One region of the Paenibacillus sp. OK060 genome, then DNA from elsewhere that is predicted to be linked to it. Evidence: riboswitches for the same ligand, from Rfam matches in the RefSeq annotation. Region 1 holds a riboswitch; the other holds the start of a gene.
The links. Region 1 has a riboswitch for S-adenosylmethionine ahead of metA (homoserine O-acetyltransferase MetA). Riboswitches for the same ligand answer to the same signal wherever they lie in the genome.

Region 1 (16,154 bases):
CCGAGGTCGCCTTCTCCACGTTTCCGCACAGATACACCCTCTGCATTACGTTCATTTTCACCAACGACGAACATGTAAGGCATTTTCTCAAGCTGTGCTTCACGAATTTTATAACCAAGCTTCTCGTTACGCAGATCCGCTTCAGCAGAGATGCCTGCACGTTTCAGTTTCGCTTCCACTTCACGTGCGTAGTCGTCGAAGTTGCCGGATACAGGAATAACCTTCGCCTGTACAGGAGACAACCACAGTGGCAGAGCCCCTGCAAAGTTCTCCAGCAAGAATGCAGTGAAACGCTCCATCGTACTGATTACACCGCGGTGGATAACGACCGGACGATGTTTCTGCCCATCATCTCCCACATATTCAAGCTCAAACCGCTCTGGTAAGAGGAAGTCCAATTGAACGGTAGACAATGTCTCTTCTTTGCCCAGTGCTGTCTTGATCTGAACATCCAGTTTTGGACCATAGAATGCCGCTTCGCCTTCTGCTTCATAGAATGGAAGGTTGAGTTCTTCCACAACTTCACGGAGCATGCGTTGGGACATCTCCCACATCTCGTCATTCTGGAAGTATTTCTCGGTATCCTGAGGATCGCGATAGGACAGACGGAAACGATATTCGTGAATGCCGAAATCTTTATAAACCGTTTGAATTAGCTCAATAACACGAGCGAACTCTTCCTTGATCTGATCCGGGCGTGCGAATATGTGAGAGTCGTTCAGCGTCATCGCACGTACACGATGCAGACCTGTCAACGCGCCCGACATTTCGTAACGATGCATCATGCCAAGCTCGGCAATCCGGATCGGCAGATCACGGTAGCTGTGCATGCTGGACTTGTACACCATCATGTGGTGAGGACAGTTCATTGGACGAAGAACGAGTTCTTCATTGTCCATAACCATTTTCGGGAACATGTCATCCTGATAGTGCTCCCAGTGACCTGATGTTTTGTACAATTCAACATTACCCAGCACCGGTGTGTACACATGCTGATATCCGAGGCTCTCTTCCAAATCCACGATATAACGCTCCAACGTCCGGCGCAGCTTGGCACCATTAGGCAACCAGATTGGCAGACCTTGTCCAACCAGTTGGGAGAATGTGAAGATTTCGAGTTCCTTACCCAGTTTACGGTGATCCCGTTTACGAGCTTCTTCCAGGAAGTGCAAATGCTCATCAAGCTGTGCTTTTTTCACAAAAGCTGTACCGTAAATACGTTGCAGCATTTTGTTTTTGCTGTCTCCACGCCAGTAAGCACCGGCAACATTCATCAGTTTGAATACTTTGATTTTGCTGGTGGATGGTACGTGTGGTCCACGACACAAGTCGAAGAATTCACCTTGCTCATAAATAGTGATAACACTGTCTTCTGGTAAGTCACGAATCAATTCGAGCTTGTAAGGATCGCCCACTTCTCCGAAGATTTTGATCGCTTCCTCGCGGCTAACTTCCTTACGTACAATCGGCAAGTTCTCATTAACAATACGTTCCATTTCCTTCTCGATCTTTTGCAGATCTTCGGGATTGAGAGGTTGTTCCAGATCCATATCATAGTAGAAACCATCTTCAATGACAGGACCAACGCCGAGATGTACCTCTTTGTTTCCATATAAACGCTTCACAGCTTGAGCGAGCAAGTGAGCTGTACTATGACGCATCACTTCCAGGCCTTCTGGTGAATCCAGTGTTACGATCTCCACCAATGCTCCCTCTTGAAGTGTTGTGGACAAGTCCACCACGATTCCATCCAGTTTGCCGGCTACGGCATTTTTGCGAAGTCCGCTGCTGATCGAAGCGGCCACATCTTCAATGCTGCTTCCGTCGGCATACTCACGAACCGAACCATCGGGTAGTTTAATGTTAACTGCCATTTGTCTCATTCCTCCTGTAAATTCAACCTCTGTCCATACATGATCATGGATGGATAATCTATTGCTGTTCCTGCAATTTTTGCAAAGGAACGCAAAAAACACCCGTCCCGGCAAAGGGACGAGTGTTGTATACTCTCGTGGTTCCACCCTAATTCAGCTGCTTCATCCGTATTGGAAGTACAGCCCTCATTGGCATGACGGTAACGGGCATGACCCGGCATATCCTTACTCATGGATGACTACCTGTATTATAGAGGCAATATTTATATCCATTTTCAAAACTGCAGCTACAAAGGGGTAAACCAAACGTGGCATCCGGAGGAAATTTCAGCCTAGTTCCCTCTCTCTGCACTGACCGTGCGTATGGTTCTTGTCTTTGTCAACGCTTTTGTTTATTGTTCCATAACAACCTCAAATAAATATCATGGATCAACAGTTATTATAATTGCCGATATCACTTGCGTCAAGACCTATCAACAATCCGGAGCGCAGCACTTCACACTCAGGGCAATGATGGCATAATTGCACCTTGTCTTCAAAGATCTGACGGATCGTAGAGATGATAGGCAGATCTGGAGTGCGTGTATGCAGCATGACCTTTTCAGGCGAGATGGAGATCAGCGTACTCACGATCATGTCTTCGATATCCATTTCCAATTCAAGTCCAGGCATCTCTACAACGACCTGTTCATCCTTTTGTACGGGCAGCACATTAAGCGCAGCATCCAATACTTGAAATTCATGCAAACCTTTGTGTATCAAATGTACAAGAGGTACTTTCGCCTCCTGAAAGAACACAAAATATTTGAGTAGCCCCATAAACTCTTCATATTGACGATCCATCCAGAATTCATCCAGCGCATATTCTACCAGCTCATGAAGTTCCTGCTTATATGGCCGAATCCGGAAATTAAGAATGCCTTCAAGATGAAAAAAATGCACCTCTTCCAAATCTTGCTTCAAACCATTGGCCAAAGTGGTACGGCGACGCTCGCGCAGGCCTGGCTGATCCAAGTCACCATTGAATAATAAAGGCATGCAAATCCGATTTACCTTCTCCACCTCATGTTCATCCATGACTGAGCAGGCCTTTGAGATCATCTCTTCCACCATAATACGTTCACGTGTATCCATGATGTAATCTGCAAGTCCAGTGGCAAGCAAATCACTGATCTGAGGCAGCCACTGCTGGAAGTCAGCGTGATTCTCATTGCCTCTGCATACCCAGGCCGCTCTTCCGTCATTATGTTTGAAGGTGAGCCGAAATCCTCTTTTGCTTATATGTAAACCTTTGGTTTTTTCCTTCACACAACGATAAAATTGATCCGCTTCCTCCTGCCCTGATACATCGGTCCATACGGCGAACAGTTCCATAAGAATCACTCCTTTCCTTCCTGTTCAAAGTATATGGCAAGGCTGATAGGGATATACGAAGCGGATTGATGGAAAGCGTGTCATGATTTCTCAGTATATTATCAATCTGTTTGGAGTTAAGACAAAAATGTGTTATTATTTTTATAACAGTATGTTTCACGGAAAAGGGGGGAAGCCAAAATGAGACAACAACCAAGAATACTCCGTTACGCTTTTATTATCATTTTGTGCGTATTCCAAGCGTTGTCCTTCCCTATTCCGATGCAGTCGGAATCCGCTGTCGAGGTAACCGTTGAGACGACTTCCAACAAGGAAGTGCTTGTCCACACATTGGAGTCTCAGCAGAAACCTGCCATTCGCAAATACCCACAAGTCATGTCGAAGTTGATTGCGGTCACGCATAACAAACCTGTCTTTCTTGTGCTCGCTTTGTTGCTAATGCTGCGAATTCCTACACCGCGTCTACCCTTTAAACCGTTGATTTGTCTGTTTAAACGCAGATTATTTCTGCTACCCATCAAATTCACCAGTATGTATGTATCTCCCACCCCTATAGCACCAAAATACGTGAACGCTCTTAACTAGCCTTTACACCGTATTTTAGGTTGCTTTGCATGGAGACACCTCTGTCTGATAGACGGTGTGCTTGTGCATAACTTTTAACCCTTTTAGCAAATGTTAGATATCGATCAGCCTCATTGGCAACACCTATTTGTTAGCATCTATTTTGTTATCCCCATTTTCATTAAAAATTCACAACACAAGGCTGTGTGTCAGGAGTCCCTGGCTCTGTTTACCCGCATCATTTAATGTTCCTAAGTTCAGCTGTTCATTCTATTTTCGGGAAATAAGCCTGTCTTCTGTGGCCAGCCCTCAATTTAAGGAGGCATACTATCCATGGATGTACGCGAAACAGATTTGCCGGGAATCGGCAAGAAATTTCAGATTGAAACGAGCAGTGGAGATAAAATTATTGTCATTATTCACGATGACGGTCGCCGGGAAATGTACCATTTTGAGTACGATGATCCAGACCAAAGCATCTCCATGATTACACTTGATGACTATGAAGCAAGACAGATTGCTGCCATCGTTGGTGGATTGACCTATAAACCAAAGCAGCTTGAAAATATTGAAGTAACGTTTGACGATCTGATTATTGAATGGTACAAAATCGAGCCATCCTACGGATGTATCGGTAAATCTATTGGTGAACTGGACGTACGTCAAAACTCAGGGGCAACGGTTATTGCCGTTGTAGAGAAGAATCACAAAAAACATATCAGCCCCGGTCCGGAGGTCGTGATTAGTGCAGAGTCCACGGTAGTAGCCGTTGGCGAACGCAATCAGCAGAAACTGTTTAAATCCCTCCTCCTGACTGGAAGGGGGTAAATAGATGGATCATTTGATATTCGAAGTAGGTCTGGCCCTTGTGCTCATTGCGGCAGCCGGCCTTTTATCGGCAAAACTAAGATTTTCGGTCGTTCCGTTTTATATTCTGATCGGGATGGCTGTTGGGCCACATGCTATGAAAATCTGGCATCTGGACTTCCGTTTCATTGAAAGTCAGCCGTTTATTGAGTTTATGGGCCGCATTGGTATTCTCTTCCTGCTCTTCTATCTAGGGCTGGAATTCTCGGTTGGTCGTTTGATCAAATCGGGTAAATCCATTGCAGTCGGCGGGTCTATCTATATTGGGATTAACTTCACGCTGGGATTAATATTCGGTTTTATGTCCGGTTTCCCAGTTGCAGAAGCACTTATTATCGCAGGTATAACTACCATCTCTTCCAGTGCCATCGTGGCCAAGGTACTCGTGGATTTGAAACGAACGGCCAATCCTGAAACAGAGATGATATTGGGTATTATTATGTTCGAAGATGTATTCCTCGCTGTATATATCTCGATCTTGTCCGGACTTGTGCTTAGTGATTCATCCTCCATCGGAGGCGTCATCATGTCCGCACTTATTGCTCTCGGATTCATGCTTATCGTGATTATCCTTGGACGCAAAGCAACACCGCTACTAAACAAATTGCTTAAAATTCGATCGAATGAGCTATTCTCTCTCGTTGTATTCGGAGCCTTGTTCCTGGTAGCCGGCTTCTCTGAAACCATTCATGTTGCCGAAGCGATTGGTGCATTACTGGTTGGTCTGGTGCTTGCTGAAACAGAACACGCGAAACGGATTGAGCACTTGATTCTACCGTTCCGTGACTTCTTCGGAGCAATCTTCTTCTTCAGCTTTGGATTGTCCATTGATCCGTTGTCCTTGGGTGGCGAAGCCGTATGGTTAGCTCTGATTGCAGTTGTTATTACATTGTTCGGTAACTTCCTGGCAGGTATGATGGCCGGACGCAGTGCAGGACTATCGCCCAAAGCATCGGCGAATATTGGATTAACCATTGTGTCACGGGGTGAATTTTCCATCATCTTGGCCAACATGGGTAAAGCCGGAGGACTGTTGCCAATGATTCAACCGTTTGCCGCGCTCTATGTCCTAATTCTGGCCATTCTGGGTCCTTTATTAACCAAAGAGTCCAAACATGTATTCCGTTTATTGGATAAAATATTCAAGTTCAAGGATCCTCGGAAAAAGAAAGAAGAACCAAAGGTTCTGCAGAAAGAAGGATAATTCCTTATGTCTGTACAGAACAGACACACTAACGTACTTCGCGGCTCTTATGCCGATCTTTCTGTGACTAACCCAGGGAGAATGGCTCGAAAGCCGCACTAAGGAGGATGACCTATGAAAGCACCTCTGATATCGGCTAATCCGGTGCCACAAACCGCCAAGACCAGATTATCATCTGCCCGTCGCATGTTGAATTTATTGTTTGTAATCGCGGGTGGAATTCTGGCCTCCGTGGGACTTGAATTGTTTCTACATCCCAATAAGATCATTATTGGAGGCATTACAGGTATCTCTTCGTTGTTCGCCCACTGGACCGAAATGAGGATTGGTTTGTTCCTGTTTTTGTTCAACGTTCCGTTTATCTTTCTGTCCTATAGACTCGTGCAAAAGAAATTCGTACTGGTCACTGTTCTGGGTTTGGTTGTCTTTTCGATTGGTGCCATTGTGCTTCATCCCATGCCGCCGCTTGTCGAGCACCCGCTGGCTGCCGCCATGTTTGGCGGATTATGTCTCGGTCTAGGAATCGGTCTAGTCGTGCGGTATGGTGGGACACTGGATACGCTGGAAATCGGTGATCCGTCCTCCCGTCCACCTGAACGTGTATTTAGCGGGAAACGGATGCTTATCGAAAAAATAATCATGCTGCTCAACTTGTTGATTCTAACCGCCGCTGGTGTTGTCTTCGGTTGGGATCAAGCGATGTACTCGGTAATTGCTTATCTCATTGCATATGAAATGGTGTATATTGCATTCCGCGGATTCACAGCTAAGCGCAAAATATGTATTTTAACTACACAAAGCGCTCAAGTTGAAAAAGCCATCCGTAAACGGCTGCGCCGTGAACCTGGAACATTGGCTGCTTCAACGGATCCAGGGCATCCAGCTGTCGCTGAAGGTTGGATCCAACACGTTCCGGGAGCGCTCTACTATGAGATTCATTTCCTCGAAATGATCTGGCTCAAATCCATTGTGCGTCATATTGATCCACATGCAGGTATTGTGACAAATCCGGAAAAATAATAGCTCATGTAAGTTGAACTAAAGATATTTACACTGACACTACGATGACAGAACAACCTTCCAATCGCTGTTATCCCCAGATTTTTTCGATTCCCTTTTCTGAAGGGAAAAATCCGGGGATAAAGGCGAACGCTTCGCTTTTTCAGGTTTTTTCTGTCCTCTTCGTTATCGTGTAATTTTAATTCAACTTACAAAAAACGCTCTCTTCCCTTATGGATGGACAGTATTGTCCAGTAAGGTCAGAGAGCGTTTTTTTTGTTATCAGACTTACTTGTTATTATAGCTCAACGATGGCTTTGACTACATGTGAATCTGGCAATAACCATTGATCTATTGCAATAGGTAACTCATCAAATTCCACTCGGTGTGTGATATACCCATCCATGCTTAATTTCTTTTGACGCAAGGTCGACAGGACTTGTTCAAAATCTTCACGGGTTGCGTTTCGACTGCCCAAGATACTCATCTCCCGCTTGTGAAATTCGGGGTCATGAAAGGTAACATCCGCTTTCACCAGTCCCACGAAAATAAGTTGACCACTATGAGCAACATATTGAAGCGCCTCATTCATCGAATTCACGTTACCTGTTGCATCGAAGACAGCTGTAGCATAGTCGCCTCCCGTAATTTCAGCCACTTGTTGTACAGAATGTTCATTGGCCTGTACCAGGTCATCCGCTCCAGCCCAAGTCCGGCTAAGCTCCAGCCTGTCCAGATTACGATCAACGGCAATAACACGCGCCCCCGCCTGTCTGGCAAATGCCATCACACCCAATCCAATGGGGCCAGCTCCAATCACAACCACATGCTCACCATACTTGATTCCCGCTCTTCTGACGGCATGGGCTCCAATGCTTAATGGTTCTACCATTGCCGTCTCATCCAGCGTCAAACCTTCTGCTGAGAGCAGATGTGAGACAGGCACGCTGATTTTTTCTCTCATGCCTCCGTCTACGTGCACACCCATGACTTGCATGGACGCACAACAATTGGTTTTTCCACTGCGACATGCAATACAGAGACCGCAGTGCAGATACGGAATAATACTTACCTGATCCCCAGGCTGTAATCCTGCCTCGTTCGGACCGATTTCTTCAATAACAGCCGCCAGTTCATGACCCAGAACACGAGGATAGGTAAAGAATGGCTGATTGCCTCTGTATGCATGCAGATCTGTGCCGCAGATACCAATTCGTCGGATAGTAACCAACGCCTGATTCTCGGTTCTTTCGGGTTCAGCTATGTCTCGCAACGCCAAACGATTTATTTCTTCACATATAACTGCTCTCATTCCTGTTCCCCCTTCGATGATGCTTGTGACTTCATGTTATATTCAGGACGGCCGCTGGCCCAGCTCTCATTATGAACCGGAGCCAGGATTCGGAGCACCTCCGATAACAGTTCCTGGTCTAATGGTTCCTCAATCCAGGCTGCATTGTTGCGGATATTATGTTCACTTGCACTGCTGACCAGTGTCGTTGGAATCCGTTCATTGGCTGTTGCAAACTGCACGGCAAGCTTCGCAATATCGCTGCCCTGTTCCGCGCAGAACCGCGCCGCTTGCAGGCAGACCTGCTTCACGCGATCATCTGCCGGGTGCCAGGCAGGAGCTCCTCTTGTGCTTAATAAGCCCATAGAAAGAGGCGAAGCATTCACAAGGCCAACTTCTTTATTTTCCAAAAGGGGCAGCAAGGACAGTAGTGAAGTATCATTTAATGCATAATGACAGTAGGAAATGATAGCGTCAGCATCAATCTGTGGCAACACTGTTTCGAATAACGGCAGCGGTAAGCCACAAATCCCTGCATGGCGAATGACTCCCTGCTCCTTTAGGCGGAGTAAGGTTGGGAAAGCTTCTTCAATAATAATATCGGCCGGGACAAACTCGATGTCATGCAAGAACAGGATGTCGATATAATCGGTATGCAGTCGATCCAGACTCTCTTGTACACTATCATGTATCCGCTTACGCGAAAAATCAAATGCATTCTCCCCATAACGTCCAGCCTTGGTCGACAACGTAAACGAGCTACGTGGCAAACTACGGATGGCTTCTCCAAGGACCGATTCAGCCTTCGTTAATCCATAATAGGGCGAAACATCTATATAGTTCATCCCTGCATCTACAGCGGCGTGAACCGTACGGACACCCTCACCTCGGTCAATATCACGAAATACTGAACCTAGAGAGGATGCTCCAAAGCTCAGTACAGGTACTTCCAATTCCGTCTTCCCAAGTCTTCTTGTTTTCATCGGCCTGCCCCTTCCCAGCATGTCTGCTTACTCACGTGTCCTTTCATTGTAACAGTTGAATTTCAAACTAAAATATCGCCAAATGCGTAATATGTACTGTTTGATGATCTGTGAATAATCGCTTGGTGTGAAGTGAAATTAAAAAGTCCGCCGATTCCCCCTTAAAGAGTAATCAACGGACTTCATATCCAAACTGACTGAATGATTCTTATCCATTCAATTCATCAGCGTGATGTACTATAAAATAAATATTAGTTCTGCATTACAAAATCTTGTTGAATGGCATTATTCTCATCAAACGTCCGCAGGATGTCATATCTTGTGTTACGCTGTGCCGGAATATAACCGGACTCCCGAATCAGTTGCGTAATGGAACCAATGTTGACTTTGTACGTTGCGCCTGCAGCAGATACCACGTTCTCTTCAATCATGGTGCTACCAAAGTCATTGCAGCCAAATTCGAGTGATTTTTTGCCGACTTCAGGTCCCATCGTTACCCATGAGGATTGAATGTTTTTGATGTTGTCCAACACCAGTCGACTGATCGCTACCGTCTTCAGGTACTCTTCTGGCGTCTGACGCTCCAGCTTCAGGTTTGTATTATCTGGTTGGAATGTCCAAGGAATGAACGCCAGGAATCCTTCGGAATCATACTTGTTCGCAATGCACTCATCCTGAGCTTCACGTACACGAAGCAGGTGCAGTGCGCGCTCTTCCATCGTTTCACCAAGGCCGATAACCATCGTTGCCGTTGTGTTCATACCGATACGGTGAGCTGTCTGCATAACGTCCATCCAATCGCGCCATGAACCTTTCAAACGGCTGATTTTGCGGCGTGTACGGTCATCCAGGATTTCCGCACCACCACCAGGCAGAGAATCGAGTCCCGCTTCGTGAATTGCACGTACAACCTCTTCCAAAGTAAGACCGTCGGACACTTCAACCATTTTCATAATTTCAGCTGGCGAGAAGGAGTGCATCGTAATATTAGGGAAACGCTCCTTGATCGCTTTGAGCAGGTCAGTGTAATAGCTAAACGGCAGATTCGGATTCGTTCCGCCTTGCATCAAAATCTCGGTACCATTTACGTCTTCGGTTTCTTGAATCTTCTGGAAAATGACTTCATCGGGAAGTACATATCCTTCGTCAGAGCCAGGTCTGCGGTAGAAAGCACAAAAACGGCAGTACACATCACACACGTTCGTGTAGTTGACGTTACGCCCAATTACAAATGTTCTGTATGGTTCGGGGTGCATGCGTTTTACAATCACATTGGCGGCGGCCCCGATTTTGTCTACTTCATTTGATTCAAACAGCTGAATCGTGTCTTCCAAGTCCAAACGTTCGCCCCGAAGGGCTTTATCTAAGATACGGTCTACCGTACTCATCGTAAAAAAGCCTCCCTCATGAAGAGAAAATATAATCACGATCCGTCCCAACTTGCTCATATAGATGAAAGTTTTGGTGGCAACATCGCATTTCTGTACTCCACATATCGTAACACAGGTTACATGTGAAAAAAAGCACCTTATGAGAAGGTGCTTTAAAAATTAATAAAAATGTTTACATATGCTATCTAATTTCATTTCTTTTTCAGCGGGCTCTAACACCCGTGTTTCAATACGGTTCGATCCTACGAGTCCTGAAGTGCCTGATCCAGATCTGCAATCAGGTCATCGATGTCTTCCAGACCTACAGAGAAGCGCAGTAATCCGTCAGTTATACCCCGATCACGGCGAACCTCAGCCGGCATAGCCGCATGAGACATCATCGCAGGATAAGACAAGATACTTTCAACCGCACCCAAACTCACGGCAACAATTGGCAATTTCACACGATTAAGTACTGCCTTGGCCCGATCGCCTGAACCAACGTCAAATGACACGACTGCCCCGTATCCGCTTGACTGACGTTCATGAGCTTCACGGCCGGGATGATCCAGCAGCCCCGGATAAAATACAGCCGTAATATCACTGCGTCCACTAAGCCATGCAGCCAGCTTCGCTGTGCTCTGTTCACTGTGTGCCATACGCGCACCCAAGGTTTTCATACCACGCATCAGCAGCCAGGATTCCTGAGCCCCGAGCACGGTTCCAAGTCCATTCTGCAATTGTTTTAGCTGTGTACCCAATGAATCCGTACTAGCAACGGCTAAACCTGCCAGCACATCACTGTGTCCGCCAAGAAACTTGGTCGCACTATGTACGACAATATCCACCCCGAGCTCAATCGGACGTTGGTAATAAGGCGTCATGAAGGTGTTATCAAGAATGGAGATTAACTCATGTTCCTGTGCCCAGGAGGTGACTGCAGCAATATCCGTGATCCGAAGTGTCGGGTTGGATGGTGTTTCCATATAGACTGCCTTCGTATTCGGTTTGAGCGCTGCCTTCACTTCATCAATATTGGTCATATCCACAAAGGTAGTCTCAATCTGCATCCGGCTCAGAATGGAAGTAAGCAGTCGATACGTTCCTCCATATACATCTTCCGTCACAATCATGTGATCGCCTGCCGAGAACATCATGAACACACTGGAGATGGCAGCCATGCCTGAGGAATAGGCAAATCCGCGTGCCCCACCCTCCAATAATGTAATGTAATCCTCCAATGCCTGACGAGTCGGGTTACCGGAACGACTATAATCATGTTGAGGTGGATTAAAAATATCAAAATGATGGAATGTGGAGGCCTGGTAAATTGGCACACTGGAAGCCCCGGTGGTTTTATCGATTTCATCACCGAAATGCAGCAGCTTGGTATCGAACTTCAGGTCGGAATGAACATTCCGTTCATGATTGTTGGCATTATTGTTTTGCTCACTCATGATGCGTTCCCCCTTCTATCTCCTGCTGTGCAGCTGTGAGTGCATTGCCCAGATCGGCAATCAGATCTTCGGCGTGCTCGATCCCTACAGAGAAGCGCAACAGACGGTCATCTACACCTACCGCGTCACGAATTTCAATCGGAATATCCGCATGGGTCTGTACCGCAGGATAAGTCATCAATGACTCTACACCCCCGAGGCTTTCCGCAAAAGCAATCAGTTTGATGTGACGAAGCAACGGTTCAACATAACGAGCATCCTTTACTTTGAAAGAGAAAATGCCTGTATTTCCACTGGATTGTTTATTCTGTATTTCAAATCCGGGATGATCCGACAAACCAGGATGATACACTTCATTAACGGCTGGGTGCTCCAAAAGGTACTTGGCAATCGTCAAAGCATTATACTCATGCCGCTCCATACGAAGAGCGAGTGTCTTCATGCCTTTCATCAGCTGATAGGAGTCGCTTGGAGACAACACTGCTCCAATAGAATTGTGCAGGAATGCCATTTCGGCCGACAATTCTTCCCCTTTGGTAATAATTAATCCGGCAAGTACATCATTATGACCACCCAGATACTTCGTGGCACTATGGATGATGATATCAGCACCGAGTTCAATTGGACGCTGGAAGAATGGAGTCAGTAGTGTATTATCCACAATGGTCAGCAAGTTATGGCTCTTGGCCCAGGAGCATACCGCTTCCACATCCGTAATCATCATTAGTGGATTGGTTGGTGTCTCAATAAATACCGCTTTTGTATTCGGCTGACGAATACTTTCCAGAGCTGCCAGGTCATTGGTATCTACGTAACTTGCCGTCACACCAAATCGAGACAGGATGCGTTCAAGCAAACGATACGTTCCGCCGTACAGATCCAGCGATACAATCAGATGATCCCCTTGTCCAAATAAAGCGAAAATCGTTTGCAAAGCAGCCATGCCGGAGCTACAAGCAAAACCTGCATCACCGGATTCCAACGCTGCCGCTGCTTCTTCCAACACTTTACGGGTTGGATTGGTCGTACGAATATAATCAAATCCCGTGCTTTGTCCAAGCTTTGGGTGGCGAAACGCAGTGGATTGATAGATCGGAAAATTAATGGCGCCCGTTACCGGTTCATTGATAGACCCAATTTGGGCCAATCGACTTTCGATTTTCAACTTATTGTCTTCCATTGCAGCATCCTCCTGTAATGTCGATTAGATTTGCGGACCAATATCGTAAGGTGTCTCTTGATACACATAGTAATTGAGCCAATTAGAGAATAATAAGTTTGCATGTGCCCGCCAAGTGGCCGGGGGAACACGGGAAGGATCGTCATTCGGGAAATAATGTCTAGGCAGCGCAATGTCCATGCCTTTAGCTGCATCACGGTCATATTCCCATTTCAATGAAAGAGGGTCATACTCAGCATGTCCGGTTGCAAAAATCTGTTTGCCGTCTTTGGTAGCAACCAGGAAAATACCCGCTTCCTCAGATTCAGCCAATATCTCAAGGTTTTCGTTTTTTTCAATATCTTCACGTCGCACTTCCGTATGGCGGGAATGCGGGACGTTGAATACTTCATCAAATCCGCGCAGCAACTGCACATTGGATCTGTTGATCGTATGTGAGAATACGCCAAAACATTTTTCATCCAGCGGAACTTTGGGAACTCCAAAATGATGGTATAAACCCGCTTGGGAAGCCCAACATATATGCATGGTCGAAGTCACATTGGTTTTGGTCCATTCGAAGATCTCCTGGATTTCTTTCCAATAGTTCACGTCTTCAAAGTCCATTTGCTCTACAGGAGCGCCTGTAATGATCATGCCGTCAAAACGGCGGTGTTCAATCTCATCAAAGGTTTTGTAGAACAAGTCCAAATATTCCTGGGAAGTATTCTTGGACGTATGAGACTTCGGATGAACCAGAACGATATCTACCTGAATTGGTGTGTTACCCACCAGACGAAGCAATTGTGTTTCTGTCGTTTCCTTTGTGGGCATCAGGTTTAATATAGCGATACGTAGTGGACGAATGTCCTGCTGGTAAGCAGATGTCTCGTCCATGACAAAGATGTTCTCTCCTGCAAGTACTTCCTTGGCAGGCAGTGTGTCTGGAATTTTGATTGGCATGGTGTTTCTAACTCCTCCTTGTGCATAAATAGATGCAGCCACTGCGGAATCGATACGATTCGCATCCGTACAGTTATAGGCTGCCATGAGCTTGCCTGCAGGCGCTGAATTGCAACCACATTGCTGGCGGCAAGCTCAAGTTCCTTAGCGAAAATCACTGCTGAGAAGTCGGTGCATATAACAAAGACCTTCCTCGGATTCCGAGAAAGGTCATATGTAAATAGATATGCGCCTCTCTCATCTCTCAGTTACAACAGTGTCACTTGGACACTTGGTCGCTGCAAGAATTAGCACCGTGCGGTATACCGCCGGTTGCCGGGTTTCATCGGGCCAGTCCCTCCACCTACTCTTGATAAGATTTCGCTTTATTCAATTGTAAATACTAGTGTGGTTCACCTTTTACTTTAAGACATTAATCCCCTCACGTCAAGGTGTAGTTCAATGTCTGTTCCTCAGGATCGGAACCGTTCATCATCCGTTGTCATACACTGCTCCAGGGCGCGAAATCGACACATTTTTGCGCTTGAAAGGACCCTGTACCAGCGGTATACTAGACAAGTGTTATAAACCCTTATGTGAGAGGTGACATATTCAATGGATGGCGACCCGAGGCCTGACTGGCAGCCGAATTCCGACAAACTGCATAGAGAATTGATATCAGCATGCCGGCAGCGGGACGTTACTTCCCTTTGATTATAGAGCGAACGCAGTCCTGACTTCCAGGCTCCGCTGCCGACCGGCTGATCTGTTCTTTTTGCGCCCATATTGATGAAATCCGCCCATTTGGCGGGTGCAGAAGGAGTAGATGAATAATGAAAATCCGGTTGGTAAATAACGGTGTATTTATTCCGGTGGACGACATTCAGCAGGCGCTGACTCCACCAGCGGAGGGGTTTTACTGGATTGATGCGGACGTAGACGATTTGGCGGTACTTCAACCGCTGTTCATGATGCATGATCTGGCCGTGGAAGACTGTTTGAGTGACGAAGAACAACGTCCGAAGATTGAAATTTATGAGAGCCATTATTTTATTGTTATTAATAGCATTCGTTTTGATGATGAAGAGATTTTTTTACGTGCCGTCAACTTGTTCCTTGGCAGACACTTTATTATCAGTGTGACCAAACAGAAAGTCAGCGAATTGCGGACATTGAAACCGATCCTATGGGAACAGGAAATCAGTACGCCGGATAAGCTACTGTACCTGTTGGTTGACTTAATTGTTGATAATTACTTTACCGTCGGTGACCGAATTGAAGCGCGTATCGAGAAGCTAGAAGAAGACATTCTGATGCACACCAAGAAGTCTCATCTGAATGAGATTATCGGGTTGCGCAGTGAGATTCTGTGGCTGAAGAAAGTGCTTGGACCTCAGAAAGAGGTCATTAACACACTCAATAAAAAAGATCTGCGTCTTATTGATGATCAACTGCAAAAGTATTTCAGTGACATTTATGAGAATGCTGTGAAAATATCCGAAACCTTTGAGACTTATCGCGACCTGATGGGGAACTTACGAGAAGCTTACCAATCCAGTATCGCCAACCGGGCGAATGAAATCATGCGTGTGTTCACCGCCATTACCACGGTGTTCATGCCGCTGACCGTTATCACTGGCATCTATGGGATGAACTTCACGAACATGCCTGAGTTGGACTGGAAATATGGTTATTTCGTGGTTATTGGCCTAATGGTTACGCTGGGCCTAAGCATGTTCTTTATTTTCCGCAAAAAGGATTGGGTTTGAAATAGCAAAAGACGAAGCGCTCCACTTTTGGAGACGCTTCGTCTTTTTTTATAATTAGTTTATTGTATGACAACTAACGTCCTATTTCCAATCTAGCCTGCATTCTGCTCCGTCTCTGTGTGACGACGAAACCGGATGCGAATCATGCGCAGTCTTTCGTAGACCTGCTCCAGATTGCTCCCGCCAGGCTTCTCTTCTCCATACACCTTATGTAACACGGGCTTCAGAAACGTATCTCCCAGCTCCTCGTAGGCGCTCCATACCGCCTCTTGCTCCTCTTCGGGCATGACAGCAAGCTCCG
Region 2 (16,154 bases), on a different contig from region 1:
CTCGACAGACGTTAACATTTTGTCACAAAGCGCGGCGTCAATGACACATTTATCCGGTATAATGAATTTAGTTGTGAAATAAGTGTCAAAGTAACGAATCAAGCGGAGGATGTAGTTCTTCGCCATCTTAAACCAACAGCGGGTGAGAAAAAAATTGAAGCACATAACCTTGTTTAAATGGTTAACCGTATTAACCTGTCTTGTCATGTTTCTGGCCACATTTGGCGGAGGCGTAGTGACCCGAACGGAATCGGGCCTCGGCTGCGGCGCAGAATGGCCTTTATGTAACGGAAAACTTGTGCCTGCACATACTGTTGCCTCACTAATTGAATTTTCCCATCGCGCCGTCAGCGCACTGGCAGGGCTTTTGTCCATAGCCTCTTTTGTAGCATTTTTGCGGTTTGGCAAATCACGCCGTGATCTGCAATTGTTTTCATTGTTAACACTGATATTTGTTATTGTCCAGGGAATTATGGGGGCTTTTGCAGTCGTATTCTCCCAATCTTCCGCAGTCATGGCACTGCATTTCGGATTTGCCTTAATTGCTTTTGCCAGCTCCTTGATGATGGCGCTTGGTATTCGGCAGGAAGCTCGCCATGGTGGATTGGAAAGACTGAATCGATATCCGCGAGTTAGCAAAGGGTTCCGAAATCTGGTGTGGTTTTCCACGATCTATACGTACCTCGTGGTATATACTGGAGCATTTGTGAGCCATACGGATTCTGCTGGAGGCTGTTCAGGCTTTCCGCTCTGTAACGGGCAGATTATTCCTGAGCTCTCGGGAGGCGTAGCTGTTGCTTTTGCTCACCGGGTGGCGGCTGTTTCATTAGTAATCGTCATTGCAATTCTCGGTCATTTTGCGTATCGCAAACATCCGGATAACACGGAATTAAGAGCGCTAGGAGTCATTTCTGTTGTACTGGTTTTGTTGCAAGTGGTGATTGGTTTTGGTCTGATGCTCACGATGAACCGTCCGGAAGTGTATATGTTCGTAGCGCTGGCGCATATGCTTGATATTGCCATTTTATTCGGTGTATTAACGTATATGAGTTTCCTGGTGTACAAGTTGCATCGGCCCGTTAACCGGTTCTAATCTATATCCGAATTATTGTAGTTCAGGGGATGTATCCAGTGAAGTTCACCATCCGATGATGTACATCATTGGACAGGTGAACTTTGTTTGATGTCAGGCGTGTCAGGGCACCCTATTGTAAGCAGCGGTCATACGTTTACTCTGATTCCGATTTTGTTTAATATGATGAATTATTATTAATTTGATGATCTGCAGAGTGGAAAGAGGAGGCTATATATGCTGCGAACGTTGCTGGGTGAAAAGCCGCGTAAGAACGAAGGCATACTAAAGGACGCGATGGAAGCGATGGCGGATACACTTGAGCTATTTCAGCGACAGATGCATGTGGACCATGATCCTACCCATGATTTTCGTAAACTGTATATATGGACCCAGGGACTGATCTCTTCGCTGGATGAATTGGAACAAAGCTGTTTTGCAGCTTCCCATTTCCGTCAGAAAGTCAAAGCGGGCTCTACGGATGATATGACATTACTAGAAAAAGCGGAGTATGCCCGTTACGTCTATTTTTATAAGGATGGCTTCATCCGATGTTTTGCCATTCTGGATAAGTTAGGTACAGTGTTGAATGAAATATTTGAGCTGAATACAACCAATGTTAAAACTCATTATTCATATTTCACCGTATTAAGACAGTTCGGATATGATAAGCTGCATTATGTTCTTGCCAACGAACTAATTCGGATCAAGGACTCTTACCGTGAGCCAATGAGCAAATTGCGCAAACGACGAAACATGGAGATTCATTACATGAACTCCGAAATGCAGGATGATCTGTGGCAGTTACACCAGACTTTGCAAGGGAAAGTGAAGCTGGAGGATCTGGATCAACATGTCGTGGAACTCCGGCAGGGTGTGGATATGGTATGTGAGACGTTAAAAGCAGCGTATGGCTACATCAATGAGAAATGGCATAAGCAGGTATTGCATCAACCGAAGAACTGATTGGATAGTAATATTTGCCTTTGACAAATCGGAATACTTGGATTATACTGAGTTCCTGATCGACAGTTAGATGGAATTAACATTTATGACATTAACATTATAACTACTACTGAACTTATAAATTAAATATTTCTTATCGAGAGCGGCGGAGGGACAGGCCCGATGAAGCCCGGCAACCGATTTATAACTGCATGACAGCTGTGTCATACTTTATAGATGTTAGGTGCTAATTCCTACAAAATGGTGCAAGGCACGATTTTGGCAGATGAGAAGGTATAATCTTTCACGTGAAGAGCCCTTTTTGTTTCTGCAAAAGGGGCTCTTTTTTTGTACGATGAAGGGGAGTTTTCCTTTCATTCGGGTAAAGATACATGTAGGCAGTGGGAAGGAGCAGTAATTTTGATTGAATTAAAAGGTTTAACCAAGAAGTACGGTAAAGGTTCAAAAAGTACGACGGCCTTATCGGAACTAAATTTGAATATCCGCAAGGGTGAAATATTCGGAGTTATCGGTCATTCCGGTGCAGGCAAGAGTACATTGATCCGTTGTATCAATTTGCTCGAACGCCCCACGGCAGGCGAGGTTTGGGTTGATGGAATCAACCTAACCGATCTCAATAAGTCCGATTTGCAACAACAACGGCGTAAGATCGGCATGATTTTTCAACATTTTAATCTGTTATCCTCAGCTACGGTATATGACAATGTGGCTTTTCCTTTAAAGCTCGTTAATACGCCCAAGGCTGCAATTGATCGAAAAGTGAAGGAAATGCTCGCATTGGTTGGACTGGAGAACCACAGCAATAAATATCCGGCCCAGCTGTCAGGCGGACAGAAGCAAAGGGTAGGTATTGCGAGAGCGCTCGCGAGTGATCCGAACGTGCTGCTGTGTGATGAGGCCACATCGGCACTTGATCCCCAGACAACTGATTCGATTCTGAAGTTATTGCTGGATATCAATGAAAAGTATAATCTCACGATTGTTCTAATCACCCATGAGATGCACGTGATCCAGAATATCTGTGATCAGGTGGCGGTTATCCATCAGGGAGGCATCGTGGAGCAAGGGCCAGTGACGGAAGTATTCCTCAAGCCGCAGCATGCCATTACGCGTGACTTTATGATGCGGGACCATGAGGTGGGAATTGCATTAGAAGAGACCGCTCTGGCGAGTGCAGATGTCTCATTACAGAAGGATGGATCTTCTAAGCTTGTGAAAATATCCTTCTTGGGCAATAAAACCTATGAGGCGATTTTGTCCAGAACGGTTCGTAAAACAGGAGTGGATTTCGCCATTTTGCAAGGCACCATTTCAACGATCAAACAAGTTCCCTATGGACAGCTGACCGTTCGGTTTGAGGGGCAGTCAGATGAGATTAATCTCACCATTAAAGAATTAGTGGATCAGGGACTTGATGTGGAGGTGCTTCGTTAAATGGATTTTTCAACAGTGCGTTGGGAAGAAATCGGTAAGGCTTCAATTGAAACACTGCAAATCCTAGGAGCATCGGGCCTGTTCACGATAATCATTGGTTTGCCGCTAGGCGTATTGCTGTTTATGACGGCAAGGTCGACTTCGATTCAATCTCAAGTGGTGTACACGATACTATCGTTTATTGTAAATATTCTGCGATCAGTGCCTTTTATCATTTTGATTGTTGCACTCATTCCATTTTCGCGTTCACTGGTCGGTACAGCTACGGGAGTGCTGGGCGTTATACCACCACTCGTCATTGCCGCAGCTCCATACTTTGCCCGGTTGGTGGAAACTACACTGCGTGAAGTGGATCGTGGCGTCATTGAAGCCGCACAGGCGATGGGAGCTTCAACTGGACAGATTGTAAGGCGTGTACTTCTGCCAGAGGCATTGCCGGGTCTGATAGCTGGTATCACCATTACAATCGTAACTCTCGTTTCCTACACGGCGATGGCGGGAATGGTCGGTGGTGGAGGTCTTGGAACATTGGCAATTAATTATGGCTACTATCGATATCAGAATGAAATTATGATTATATCCGTTGTATTTATGATCATTTTGGTGCAAGTGCTTCAGATGGCTGGCGATCGTTTGGTTAAATGGTTCACCAGGAAATAACACATATATAGCATTTACCTGATTCGGTATCGATTTGGGGCAAAATGCAAAAAAATTTATTGGAGAAGGGGTTTTACACATGAAAAAATGGTCTTTTGCTCTACTTAGTATTATGCTGATTGCGGTTCTAGCGGCTTGCGGAAACAACAAGGATTCCGATAGCGGCGCTGATAATGCTGGAGGCGCACCGCGCACCGTAGAATTGAAAGTGGGAGCATCCCCTACACCACATGCAGAAATTTTGGAAAGCATCAAGCCTGAACTCGAAGCTGAAGGTATTCGCTTGCAAATCGTGACTTTCAATGACTATGTTCAACCGAACCAACAGCTTGAAGATAAACAACTGGATGCGAACTTTTTCCAACACCAACCTTACCTGGATACAGAGAACAAAGAACGTGGTTTCCATCTCGTTGCTGTAACACCTGTGCATGTTGAGCCATTTGCTGGCTATTCCAAAAAAATCAAATCATTGGATGAGTTGAAAGACGGCGCAAAAGTAGCCATTCCTAATGACCCATCCAACGGCGGTCGTGGACTGTTGTTGCTTGCGAAAGAAGGACTAATCACGCTGAAAGACAACACAAATATCACTTCTACGATTCAGGATATTACAGCCAATCCGAAAAACCTGAATATCATCGAGCTGGATGCAGCCATGATGCCTCGTCAACTGGATGAAGCAGATCTGGTATTCATCAACGCCAACTACGCGCTGGAAGCCAATCTGAACCCAGAGAAGGATGCGCTGTTGATCGAGGACCTGCAAGGTAACCCTTATGCAAACATTCTCGTATCCCGTGAAGATAACAAAGATGCAGATGCCATCCAAAAACTGGCTGCAGCCCTGCATTCCGAAGAGGTTAAAACATTCATCAAAGAACGTTATCAAGGTGCTGTAGAACCGGCGTTTTAAGCTGAACGATTAAGCTGAAAATATATTGTATACTCGGCTCCACTTGTTATGGAACTACTAAAGAAAGCCCTGCATTCTCTTTATGGAGAATGCAGGGCTTTTTGTTTTGTACATCATGTTAAAGAGTGCTTCAATGTAAGAGCACTTTAAGTACGTTACTTATAAGCTTTAATGTTTATTCGGATTCGGATCAGTATCTGAATGTCCATCTGTCTGTTGGCTATCAGAGCCTGCGGACTCCTGTCCAGTAGCATGCTGTTGGTAAGCTTCCTCTGCAGGAGATAGCGAATTCTGATCTCCTGGGTCAGCATCTTTTTTGCGGCCGGTCAGCTTGCGACGAATCCATCCGAAAGCACCGACAATAGCGGCCACGATGACAAACCATCCTTTTTTAAGTAAAAGCAATAATCCAACTTTCTTAGCTACAGCTACACCAGCACCACCGAGAATCAGACTGGTCAGGCCAAGTTCTGATTTTTTGTCTACGGATGCATCAAACTCTTCATAGGTATTTCCTTTGATCACGTTGAGCTGGTTAAGCACGGAGCTTTCAAACTGTTTGCGATTTTCTTCAAAATTGGCACTATCCGTAACGAGGATAACACCGATGTATCCTTCGCGGGTGAGTACATTCACATTATAATTGACGAGTTTTTCCCGCTCTGCATCCTCAAGACCAAGAGAATAGATCAATTGATGTTTGCTGCTGTCATAGGTGGGCTCAATTTCCCATCCGGTGATAAACAATTGATTTTCGGGGGTTGTTTTCTCATTTTGATCTTCTGTACCTCTTTTGTAGCTATCGAGCAGTTCATCGGCATCCAGATCGTCTTTCTCACTATCATCGACATGACCGGTATCGTTATATTCAAAGATAACATACCAGTTGGAGTTTTCGCCGGCGCCATAGATACTTCCAATTTCCGTTCCATTGGGGAAGGAGTCCGTGTCTTCCAGGAACCTTTGGGTGTTAGCTGCATCGAGATAGGAGAGATTTTCAGCTACGTTTAATGTTGCTTTGTTATCAAGGACTACGTCTGAAGGCCCATCAATCCATTGATAATCTTCGGTGGAGCTATTGCTTTCACTTTCTGCAGATGCTGTGGTCGAGAATGGAGCTTGAAATGAGGCGATAAGCAAAATTGCGAGTAGAGAGGCTAACCATCTTTTCATTTACGCTGTATTCCTTTCGAAGGTGTCATGCAATGTTGTCATTTACATGAACATATGTATTGTGTCGTTATATTCATAAGAAAATAAGGACTTATCGACATTAACATAGGCATCCAGACCAGACAAGGTAATTATGGATATAAAGGGTTAATTTTCCTACAAAAGACCTAATTCATTTTATTTCAATGGTTTGAAAGATAAGTATTTAGTCCTTAATTTACACTTTTTTGCAAATGGTACAGATTGGTGGGAAACACGAGTTGTGGGGGGATGATAAATCTTTTATACTGAATGAGTGACTGCTCTTTGAAGAGGGGGATGAACGTGAAGGGAAAGATTGCCCTCATAACGGGAAGTGCCAAAGGTCTTGGTAAAATGACGGCTCTCAGTCTGGCGGATCAGGGTTGCCATATTGCTCTCAATTACGTACATAGCCGTACGGAAGCTGAGGCGTTACAGACTCAGATCATAGCCAAGGGTGTGCGGTGTATTGCCATTCAGGCCGATATTTCCAAGACAGAAGAGATCACTATGCTCGTTGCTCAGGTCGAAGAGAAACTGGGCAGCATTGATATTCTCGTGAACAACGCGGGTCCTTTTGTCCGTGAACGTCGACTGTTTGCCGAGTATTCCGAAGATGAGGTTCAGATGCTTGTGCAAGGAAATCTGCTTGGACCGATGCTGCTGGATCAGCGTGTATTGCCGGAGATGCGGCGCAAGCAGTGGGGACGAATTATACATTTTGGCTTCAGTCATGCAGGAGAAGCGAGGTCATGGCCTCATCGGGCGGTTTATGCTGCTGCGAAGGTAGGTCTGGTTTCATTTACAAAGACACTTGCTGTGGAGGAAGCTCCCTACGGCATTACGGTTAATATGGTCTGTCCAGGTGATATTCGCGGTGCCAACAAAGAGAAAACGATTGATGAGATGGCAGGTATAACCGACGAGGAAACGCCGAGAGGACGTCCTGGAAGCGGGGAAGATATTGCACGGGTGATTACCTATCTGTGTCTGGATCATTCCGATTTTATAACAGGTAACATTATGGATGTATCTGGAGGACTTGACCCGATTCGTCCTAACATACAGCGTGAGGATGCATAGCACAAAAAAAGAGCCCTTCGCTTCATGTGAAGCGAAAGGCTCTTGAGGTTTATTTCGTGAAGGATTGATTAGAATACTTGTACGACTTCTTCAACACCCTCAACTTCTTCGAGAAGGGCGCGTTCAATCCCGGCTTTTAAGGTAATGGTGGAGCTTGGGCAGCTACCGCAGGCACCGACCAGTTTCAGCTTAATAATGCCGTCCTCCACGTCGACCAGTTCCACGTCACCGCCATCGCGTTGCAGGAACGGACGAAGTTTGTCAAGCACTTCAGATACCTCATCATACATGGTGCTTTGTGCGTTTTCGCTCATTTTTTTCAACTCCTTTCCTCACTATAGTATATTACAATTGGCCACAAATTAAAATGGTCAAACAAAGCAGGTGAACCTACATGAGACCGATTATTGAATTTTGTGCCAATAATATGCATTTTGGCACAGATGAAGTCATGGATCAACTGGAAGAAAATCCAGACTATGATGTGATAGAATACGGCTGCCTCAGCAACTGCGGCCAATGTTACATGACTCCATTTGCACTGGTGAATGGCGAGCTTGTCATCACCGACAAAGTGGAGGATTTATATAACGCTATATTGGCCAAAATTGCCGAAGCCGATGCCTGGGATGAGCTGGATCTCGATTAACCGAGATGACGCTTGGACATCCAGAGCACGCCGCTTTTTAGAATACGTGGCACACGTCCCATCATGGACGTTTTGCCCATCAGCCCAAATCCAGCCTTCTTGCCGAGTGCACCGAGTGTGCCACGAAGCTTGAGTGGCTGCGGATTGGGCTTTTCGCCTTTCCAGAGGGCATGCTGAATATGGGCGATTTGTTCACCCTGTACTTCGGCAGCCTGACCGCTTGGTGCATAAGGCACGCTGGCACAGTCACCTACTACATAAACATCGGTATATTCTGGAATTTGATAATATTCGTTCAGTACGACACGACCTTGTGGATCCTTGGTCACATCGAGATCCTGTACGACTTTTACGGGCTGAATGCCGGCAGTCCAGACTACCGCATCCGTCAGAATTTCTTCATCCCGGTTGAAAATGGCGTTCGGTTCAAGTCGGGAAATGGCAATATGCCCACGTGTCTCGACCTGATGTTCACCAAACCATTCATGAACATAAGCGGACAAGCGCTGCGGAAAAGCGGATAATACACGTTCACCACGGTCCAGGATGCTGATGTTCAGATCCGGTCTGCTCTCACGAAGCTCGGCAGCGATCTCGACGCCGCTCAATCCACCGCCGACGATATGCACGTTACCATAAGCTTTGACTTCGTTAAGACGTAGGTAGGTTTCCCGTGTTTTGCTAAAGCTTTGAATCGTACAGCTATATTCCTCCGCTCCCGGTGTATTGTGGAATCGGTCTGTACATCCAAGCCCAATCACGAGCTTGTCATATTCCAACGGGTCCTGTCCTTCAAATTCAATCTGACGCTGTTCCAAGTCAATCGAAGTTACTTCTCCGTAACGATAAGTGACTTTGTCGCTGACTGGAAATTGGATACGCAGGTCATAATCGGATACGGTCCCTGCTGCGAGTGCGTAATATTCAGTTTTCAATCCTTGGAAGGGACTGCGGTCCACCAACACGATTTGTGTATCTGACGGGATCTTGCCTTCCAGAAGTTCCTTGATAATCGTGAGGCCACCGTAGCCGCCTCCGAGAATGACGAAATTTTTCATGACTCGGCTTCCTTTCTGCATCAGTCCCGTGTGAACGGGGCTGTAACCTGTGGAGCAGCTATGCAATAACATAGCTGCTCCTGTTTTTTTAATCTGGATTTGAAATGATTGAAAATGGGCATTTAAAATTACAGATATGTTTCAGTAATCCGCACCACTCCATGCCAAACGCTCCCGAGTTGAATGAAAGTCGCTTATGGGAATGATGCTCATACTACATGCTATTCGTACACTTGAATTTCATTGTAGAACGTATCACGTTCAACCGGAATGCGTCCAGCACCCTTAATTAACCATATAAGCTCTTTGCGGGTGAGGCCTTCAGGCGTTAGTGCGCCTGCTGCATGACTAATCCGTTCGCGAACGATAGTTCCGTGTGCATCCGAAGCACCGAATCCAAGGGCGACTTGAGTCAGCTGTGGACCGATGTTGATGAAGTATGCTTTGATATGATCGATGTTATCCAGCATCAGACGGCTGATCGCAATCGTTTTGAGATCTTCGTATGCGGAGTTACGACGCATGATGCTGGCGTTTTTGCTTTTCGGCTGCATGGAGAGCGGGATAAATACCATGAATCCGTTGGTCTCATCTTGCAGTTCACGAATTTGTACCATATGGTTCACGCGATCCTCATAAGACTCAATGGATCCATAAAGCATCGTTGTATGGGTACGCATGCCCAAATGATGAGCAGTACGGTGCACTTCCAGATAACGGTCAACGTTCGCTTTGTCTACACGCATTTTTTTGCGGTATTCATCGGACAGAATCTCAGCGCCGCCACCAGTCAGTGATTTCAGACCTGCTTTTTGCAGTTCTTGTAGTACTTCCTTGATGCTCAGTCCGCTGATGCGAGTGAAGAAATCAATCTCGGCAGCCGTGTAGGCTTTCAGCGTAACATCCGGATATTTCTCGTTTAAAGCACGCAAGGAATCGACATAATATTGAAAAGGAACATGGTTGTTATGTCCGCCTACAATATGGAACTCGCGTACACCTGGGTGAATATGCTGTTCTACGTAATCGATCATTTCTTGACCGGACAACGTGTAAGAGCCATCTTCGCCCTGATCTTTGCGGAAGTTACAGAAAGCACAGTGGGCTTCGCATACGTTGGTAAAATAAAGGCTCATGTTTTCAATAAAATAAACTTTCTTGCCATTCTTACGCAGGTTGGCCTCATTGGCCAGTTGGCCCAAAGTCAGCAGATCATCCGTTTCATACAGATAAACGCCGTCTTCTACGGTCAGCCTTACGCCGTTCTGCACTTTCTCAACGATTTCAGCCATTCTTTTGTCTGTGAACGGTGTTACCAATGTAGACATTTTGTATCCTCCTATTCTTAACCGGAATCGAGTTGTGTGTAGGACTTACTTACAGAACTACATAGAAAAGATGCGGTCATCTGCCGCTTCTTATATGGACTAACTCTTATTTACCCGGTGCAGCCTATGCTGCGTACGTAAAGCTGATTTTTCATCAAAATGAGTCTTGTGACTCTATATGCATTGGGGACTGCGTACAGTCTCGAAATGTGAAAAAAATTACAACTCTATATATGACCATCGCCTGAATAAGTCATGACAAAATATCGACATTTCAAAGCGATCACCTACTCATTATAAACCTCGTGTCCCGGGGGTTCAATACACTGGGAAGAAAAAGGAGTTAAGGGGGAACGCGGAAACAGGCAAAGATGACTTGAGCCCCTTGACGGGGTGGAGTATAATTTAAAGAAGAGTTAACGAAAGGTTGTTCAAAAAGTACGCTTTTGATTACGAAGGATGCCTAGCGGCATCTCAGCGTCGAATATGGGATTCAGCCGAAATGTCCGTTGCTCACGTAGTTTTGCCTACGCTCCGCTACTCCATTTCTATCTTCATCCCATCTTCTTGGTACTGAAAAGCGCCCTTTTTGAACATGATTTTATATGAAAAAGGAGAGTGACCTGGCATGATTAGCATCAGCGAAACGGCTGCAGACAGATTGAAAGAAATGCTTGAGCAGCAAGAGACACCTGGTATGTTCTTGCGTCTTGGCGTAGCACCGGGCGGTTGTACCGGATTTTCGTACGCCATGGGCTTTGACGATAAAGAGTCCGATGAGGACCTCTATATGGATATTCAGAACATGAAGGTTGTTGTAGAGAAGGAAAACCTGAAATATTTGAATGGACTGGAAATTGATTTTGAAGAATCCGGCATGTCCGGTGGTTTCACCATTCACAACCCGAACGCAGTGGCAACATGCGGCTGTGGCTCATCCTTCCGGACGAGAGAAGAAGCAGGCGTACCGGATAAAGATTGTTAATATTTGTGAATTGCGGCCTCTATAGCGGATTAGTCTTGTACTAATCACGTTATGGAGGTCTTTTTTTTGCGTGGTGGCTTGGTATGTATTTTGGTTGTTCATATTAAGAGGGCACCTGGACGCTTTTTTATAGAGAGGTGAAGTTGACAAGTTATGTTGTAACTAATATAGTTACATTATGAAATTTAACAGAGCCTAATCACAAAGGAGAGATTATGATGAAGATTGGAATCATTGGCGCGACAGGCAAAGCAGGGAATTTGATTTTGAAAGAAGCGTTGGATAGAGGGCATGAAGTGACAGCGATCGTTCGTAATGCATCCAAAGTGGAAGATAAAAGTCTGAACGTACTTGAAAAAGATGTATTCGACCTCACGGCAGAGGATGCCAAATCATTCGACGTGATCGTCAATGCATTCGGTGCGCCAGCCGGGAAAGAGAATCTGCATGTGGAAGCAGGACAAGCCCTGATTAACGTTCTGAAAGAGGCGCCGAATACTCGTCTGATCGTTGTTGGTGGTGCAGGCAGTCTGTTCACAGATGAAACTCAAACCTTGCGTGTTGTAGACTCCCCTGGATTCCCTGATGCATACAAAGCAACAGCGACCAACCAGGGTAAAAACTTGCAGGATCTGCAAGCTTCTTCAGGTATCCAATGGACGTTCCTGAGCCCGGCGGGATTCTTTAATCCAGAGGGTGTACGAACAGGCAAGTACGAGTCTGGTAAAGATCTGATTCTGGTGAACAGCGAAGGAAACAGTTACATCAGCTATGCTGATTATGCCATCGCTTTGGTCGATGAGATCGAAAACCCGCAGCATAAGAACGAACGCTTTACGGTTGTAGGCGAAGCGAAGTAATTGAATTGAAGTTGAAGATGAAAAATGGACGCCAATCATTATACTGATTAGCGTCCATTTTTTTCGTATGAAGTTGAAGCTCTAAAATCCTCGATGCTAGGAAGGTGTAACGTCATCTGTATTTGGATTTTCTATCAATTCTACGGACTCTGCCGACTCCATACTTTCAACACCATCTACAACCTCAACGAGTCCTACAGCCAATGTAGTGACTGCCGCAGCGGCAATTAGATTCTTAGCCCCGAGCTTGACTCTCTCCATGTCCTCGTCTTTCATGCCGACAACAACATCTTTGCCACCGTTATACACATACTTAGCTGATACCACTACACCTTTAGCTGTATTGGAAACAGCTCCTCCAATATCGGCAAGTCCGGCGTCTAACGTTGTGTTGTCTTTTCTGATCACACCACTCGCCATATCATATGTACCGCTGGCAAGTTGTCCTACGGTTTTCCCTGTATTAATCGTAGCTTTTTCTACGCCATTACCAATTTCTTTAATGAATGGACTGCCTGTAAGTTCTCCAGCCACTCGGACAGTGCCGCCGAGTACTTTTCCGGTAACTTCTCCAGCAAACTGACCCAGTTCTTTTAAAAATCCCATATATTCCCCACCTTTGAAATAAGGTTGCACATGTGCTGTCTGAATTCTATATCTTATATTATATAAGTATATGAGCGATAAGACTATTTACGTTCAGATTCATCAAGCGTTCCTAATTAACATGAAACCAATTCAACGAATTCGATCTAACTGAGTTGAAGAAGCAAACCACCTAGCCTAGCTTAAAGCATCCAACCCAAACAACTCACTACAACTCTCAAAAAAAGGCGCTACTCCCCAACGGAAGCAGCGCCTTTTCTTTTTACTACCCCAAATTCCTACTAAACACATTTTAGAAGTGTCTCATAAGCAGCGAGCGTAGTGGAGGGACGGAATCGATTCTGAAGAAGCGGTAGCGTTCGCCTTTATCCCCGGATTTTGTCCTATGAAATAGGACATTCAAAAAAATCCGGGGATAACAGCGATCAGAAGAACGATCCGTACCCGTAACGGCCACCTACTGCTCACCAGTCACTTATTCCCGTGTTTAGTCGATAAATCCTTCCAACATTACGGTCGGCAAGCCGTTAGACTGCCATGCACCTTTGCTGTAACCACCGTTGTAGCCCGGCGTTGCTTCAGGCTCCCAATAGAATACGCCTTTACCTTTGCTGTTTGGCAGGTTGCGGAATTGCGTTTTCATCGCTGCGACAAAACTTTTACCGGCTGCTGGTTGCGTATTATCCATCCCGATTTCCGATACGATAATCTCCTTACCATACCGGTTGATCAGATCCTTGGCATTGTTCACAGCATTGGTAACAGCCGTGTTCCAGCCGGAAGCGGAAGGATAGAGGGACATGGCAATCATGTCAAAGTTGGCACCATTATCGATCAGACCACCGATATTCCATACATAGAGGGCATTATCATCTCCGCCCGCCAAATGAACAATTGTTTTGGTGCTGGTGCTGATGGATTTTACGGCATTATGGCCCGTATTCACCAGCCACGCATAATTTTTCATGTTGGTGGATGCTTTTCCATCTTCCCATAACATACCGTTGCTTGTTTCGTTACCGATTTGTACCCAGTCCGGGGTTACGCCTTTGCTCTGCATGGCCGTCATAACTTCACGCGTGTGATTCCATACAGCATCCATCAGCTGCTGGAACGTGTAGTTTTTCCAGGCTGCAGGTTTCGTTTGTTGACCCGGATCAGCCCAGGAATCACTGTAATGCAGCGTCAGCATGACACTCATGCCTGCATTTTTGGCACGCAGGGCCAGCGCAGCTGCACGATCTTTGTTCATGTAACCGTTACCATAATCGTTCGAAGGATTAACAAAGACACGAATACGAACGGAGTTGATCTGGTAATCATTTTTCAAAATATCAATAATATCACGCTGTACGCCGTTTTTGTCTTTCCATTTGTAGCCTTGCGCTTCCATCCCGGGCACCCAACTGATGTCGGCTCCTTTGGCGAAGCTCGGTGCTGCACTGGCATGCTGGCCTGCGGGCAGCATAATGGAGGTGAATAACAAAACAAAGACCAGAGCGATGGATGTTTTGAAACCCCTTACATTTTTGAACATTACAATATGCCTCCTCGAATATGGGTTGAGTTGCAACCTAATTATAGCGAGCATTGTTTACTCAGCTACAGGGTCCATTTCCAATATTTTGGTTGTTTTTTCAACCTCTCCCCAAAAAAGACAAAACAAAAAGCCGTCCGAAGACGGCTTTTCTACCCGTGGCGCTTTTTGAAACCTTGATCCGTATCCCGCGCCTCCACCAGAATCAGTTAATTTGAGCTAGTGGATCGGGTAAGGGACACGTTCAACATGTGATTAGATATGTTGACGCACCTCCTTTCCTTGTGCCAAGAGTATACATCACTCTTTTACGGAAAGCTAGTCTTTTTTTTCATATTTACGAAAAATTTATTTTTCGGTTTGGAACATCGTGATATCCCGATCATAATGACTCTTTGTACCGTTATCGTTGCGAATTCTCACGCTGTCTTCGCTGATCTGCTCTACGATGCCGCGACCCACTTCACAATATACGCCAGCTGGATCTTCCTGCCATGCGGTTACCGTGCATTGGGATAGTGCAGCCGTGAAAAACTCTATATTTTTTTGTAACGTTCTAGGTTTGTTCGATTTCATTATATACTCCTTTAACAAAAACAATTTTAGAATGTGGACAGCAACCGGACATTTTACACTGTAAATCACTTTACTCTGTCTCCTGCTCTTTGTAAAGGGATGGAAAAAGTTATCGTCATGAGGTATCATTTACATAAATTTTACATAGCGTTTACACTACGCTGACGCTTGTAGCCAATCACGAATAGTACAATTAGTTCATAACATCTAACCAAGAATAGATATGTAACAAATTCGGAGGCCATACATGCATAGAGATGTCAAAACAGGTAACTACGTTAACCGTGATTTAAGTTGGGTAGAATTCAATCGCCGTGTGCTCCAGGAGGCACAAGATCCAACAACACCTCTGCTGGAACGCATGAGGTTTCTTGGTATTGTCGCCAGTAATCTGGACGAGTTCGTAAGTGTAAGGGTAGCGGAGACGAAAGAGAAGATCAAGGCTGGATTTACGCAAAAGGATTTTACGGGCTACACCCCTGCCGGATTGTACCGTAGATTGATTAAACGAACGGGGACCATGGTCGCCGAGCAATATAAAACCTATCGGGAGCTCATTCGTCTTCTCGCCAAGAAAGGCGTGAATTTCCAGGAATATACCGATCTGAATATGACCCAACAGCGAGCAATGGACCAGTATTTTCATGAGATCATTTTCCCGGTTTTAACACCGATGGCTATCGATTCGAGCCGGCCATTCCCACTGGTACACAATAAATCTGTATATCTGTCCGTGATGCTGCAGAAGGAAGAAGAGCAGGAGGGCGAGCCATTTTTGGCTATCGTTCAGGTGCCTTCCAATCTGCCGCGCGTAGTTCAGGCGCCTTTAAGGGCGAATAGTAAAAAGAAAACGTTCATTCTGATTGAAGATCTCATCAAACATCATATTCATACCTTATTCAGCGGATATGTGCCGCTGGCTGTACAGGAATTCAGAGTGACCCGCAATGCGGATCTTTCTATTAATGAAGAAGAAGCTGAGGATTTGCTTGAGGCGATTGAGAAGGAGCTGCGACGCAGACGCCGGGGAGCACCGGTAAGACTGGAAATTTGTAAGGATTTCCGCCCGGATGCGTTGCTAGAGTTGCAGGAAGAGTTCGATATTCAAGACCCTATGTATGAGATCGATGGACCACTGGATTTGAGCTTTCTGGCCGGGTTTGTAGATAGTCTGGAAGGCTTCTCTCATTTGAAATATAGTCCGGTACAGCCTGTGTATCCTCTGGAGTT

Region 2: another riboswitch for S-adenosylmethionine. It lies ahead of BLS14_RS26385 (methionine ABC transporter ATP-binding protein); the one in region 1 lies ahead of metA (homoserine O-acetyltransferase MetA).

The regions. Positions count from the first base shown of each region.
Region 1 covers NZ_FNFR01000007.1:216,962-233,115, reverse strand. Annotated here, with positions in the region: gene thrS (threonine--tRNA ligase) at 1-1,874, opposite strand, end outside; gene BLS14_RS24670 (hypothetical protein) at 1,880-2,107, opposite strand; gene BLS14_RS24665 (putative sporulation protein YtxC) at 2,304-3,248, opposite strand; gene BLS14_RS24660 (hypothetical protein) at 3,429-3,833, shown strand; gene BLS14_RS24655 (cation:proton antiporter regulatory subunit) at 4,146-4,640, shown strand; gene BLS14_RS24650 (cation:proton antiporter) at 4,645-5,883, shown strand; gene BLS14_RS24645 (YitT family protein) at 5,998-6,903, shown strand; gene BLS14_RS24640 (zinc-binding alcohol dehydrogenase family protein) at 7,181-8,194, opposite strand; gene BLS14_RS24635 (aldo/keto reductase) at 8,191-9,156, opposite strand; gene mqnC (cyclic dehypoxanthinyl futalosine synthase) at 9,408-10,544, opposite strand; gene BLS14_RS24625 (trans-sulfuration enzyme family protein) at 10,790-11,983, opposite strand; gene BLS14_RS24620 (aminotransferase class I/II-fold pyridoxal phosphate-dependent enzyme) at 11,976-13,163, opposite strand; gene metA (homoserine O-acetyltransferase MetA) at 13,188-14,105, opposite strand; SAM riboswitch class I at 14,340-14,464, opposite strand; gene corA (magnesium/cobalt transporter CorA) at 14,918-15,853, shown strand; gene BLS14_RS24605 (HRDC domain-containing protein) at 15,946-16,154, opposite strand, start outside.
Region 2 covers NZ_FNFR01000008.1:225,940-242,093, reverse strand. Annotated here, with positions in the region: gene BLS14_RS26395 (COX15/CtaA family protein) at 164-1,093, shown strand; gene BLS14_RS26390 (Cthe_2314 family HEPN domain-containing protein) at 1,310-2,038, shown strand; SAM riboswitch class I at 2,169-2,310, shown strand; gene BLS14_RS26385 (methionine ABC transporter ATP-binding protein) at 2,438-3,472, shown strand; gene BLS14_RS26380 (methionine ABC transporter permease) at 3,473-4,132, shown strand; gene BLS14_RS26375 (MetQ/NlpA family ABC transporter substrate-binding protein) at 4,212-5,048, shown strand; gene BLS14_RS26370 (DUF2167 domain-containing protein) at 5,217-6,221, opposite strand; gene BLS14_RS26365 (SDR family oxidoreductase) at 6,546-7,325, shown strand; gene BLS14_RS26360 (NifU family protein) at 7,394-7,639, opposite strand; gene BLS14_RS26355 (YuzB family protein) at 7,720-7,974, shown strand; gene BLS14_RS26350 (NAD(P)/FAD-dependent oxidoreductase) at 7,971-9,032, opposite strand; gene mqnE (aminofutalosine synthase MqnE) at 9,254-10,360, opposite strand; gene BLS14_RS26340 (HesB/IscA family protein) at 10,989-11,345, shown strand; gene BLS14_RS26335 (NAD(P)-dependent oxidoreductase) at 11,564-12,205, shown strand; gene BLS14_RS26330 (hypothetical protein) at 12,302-12,811, opposite strand; gene BLS14_RS26325 (glycoside hydrolase family 53 protein) at 13,299-14,279, opposite strand; gene BLS14_RS26320 (hypothetical protein) at 14,697-14,924, opposite strand; gene ppk1 (polyphosphate kinase 1) at 15,172-16,154, shown strand, end outside.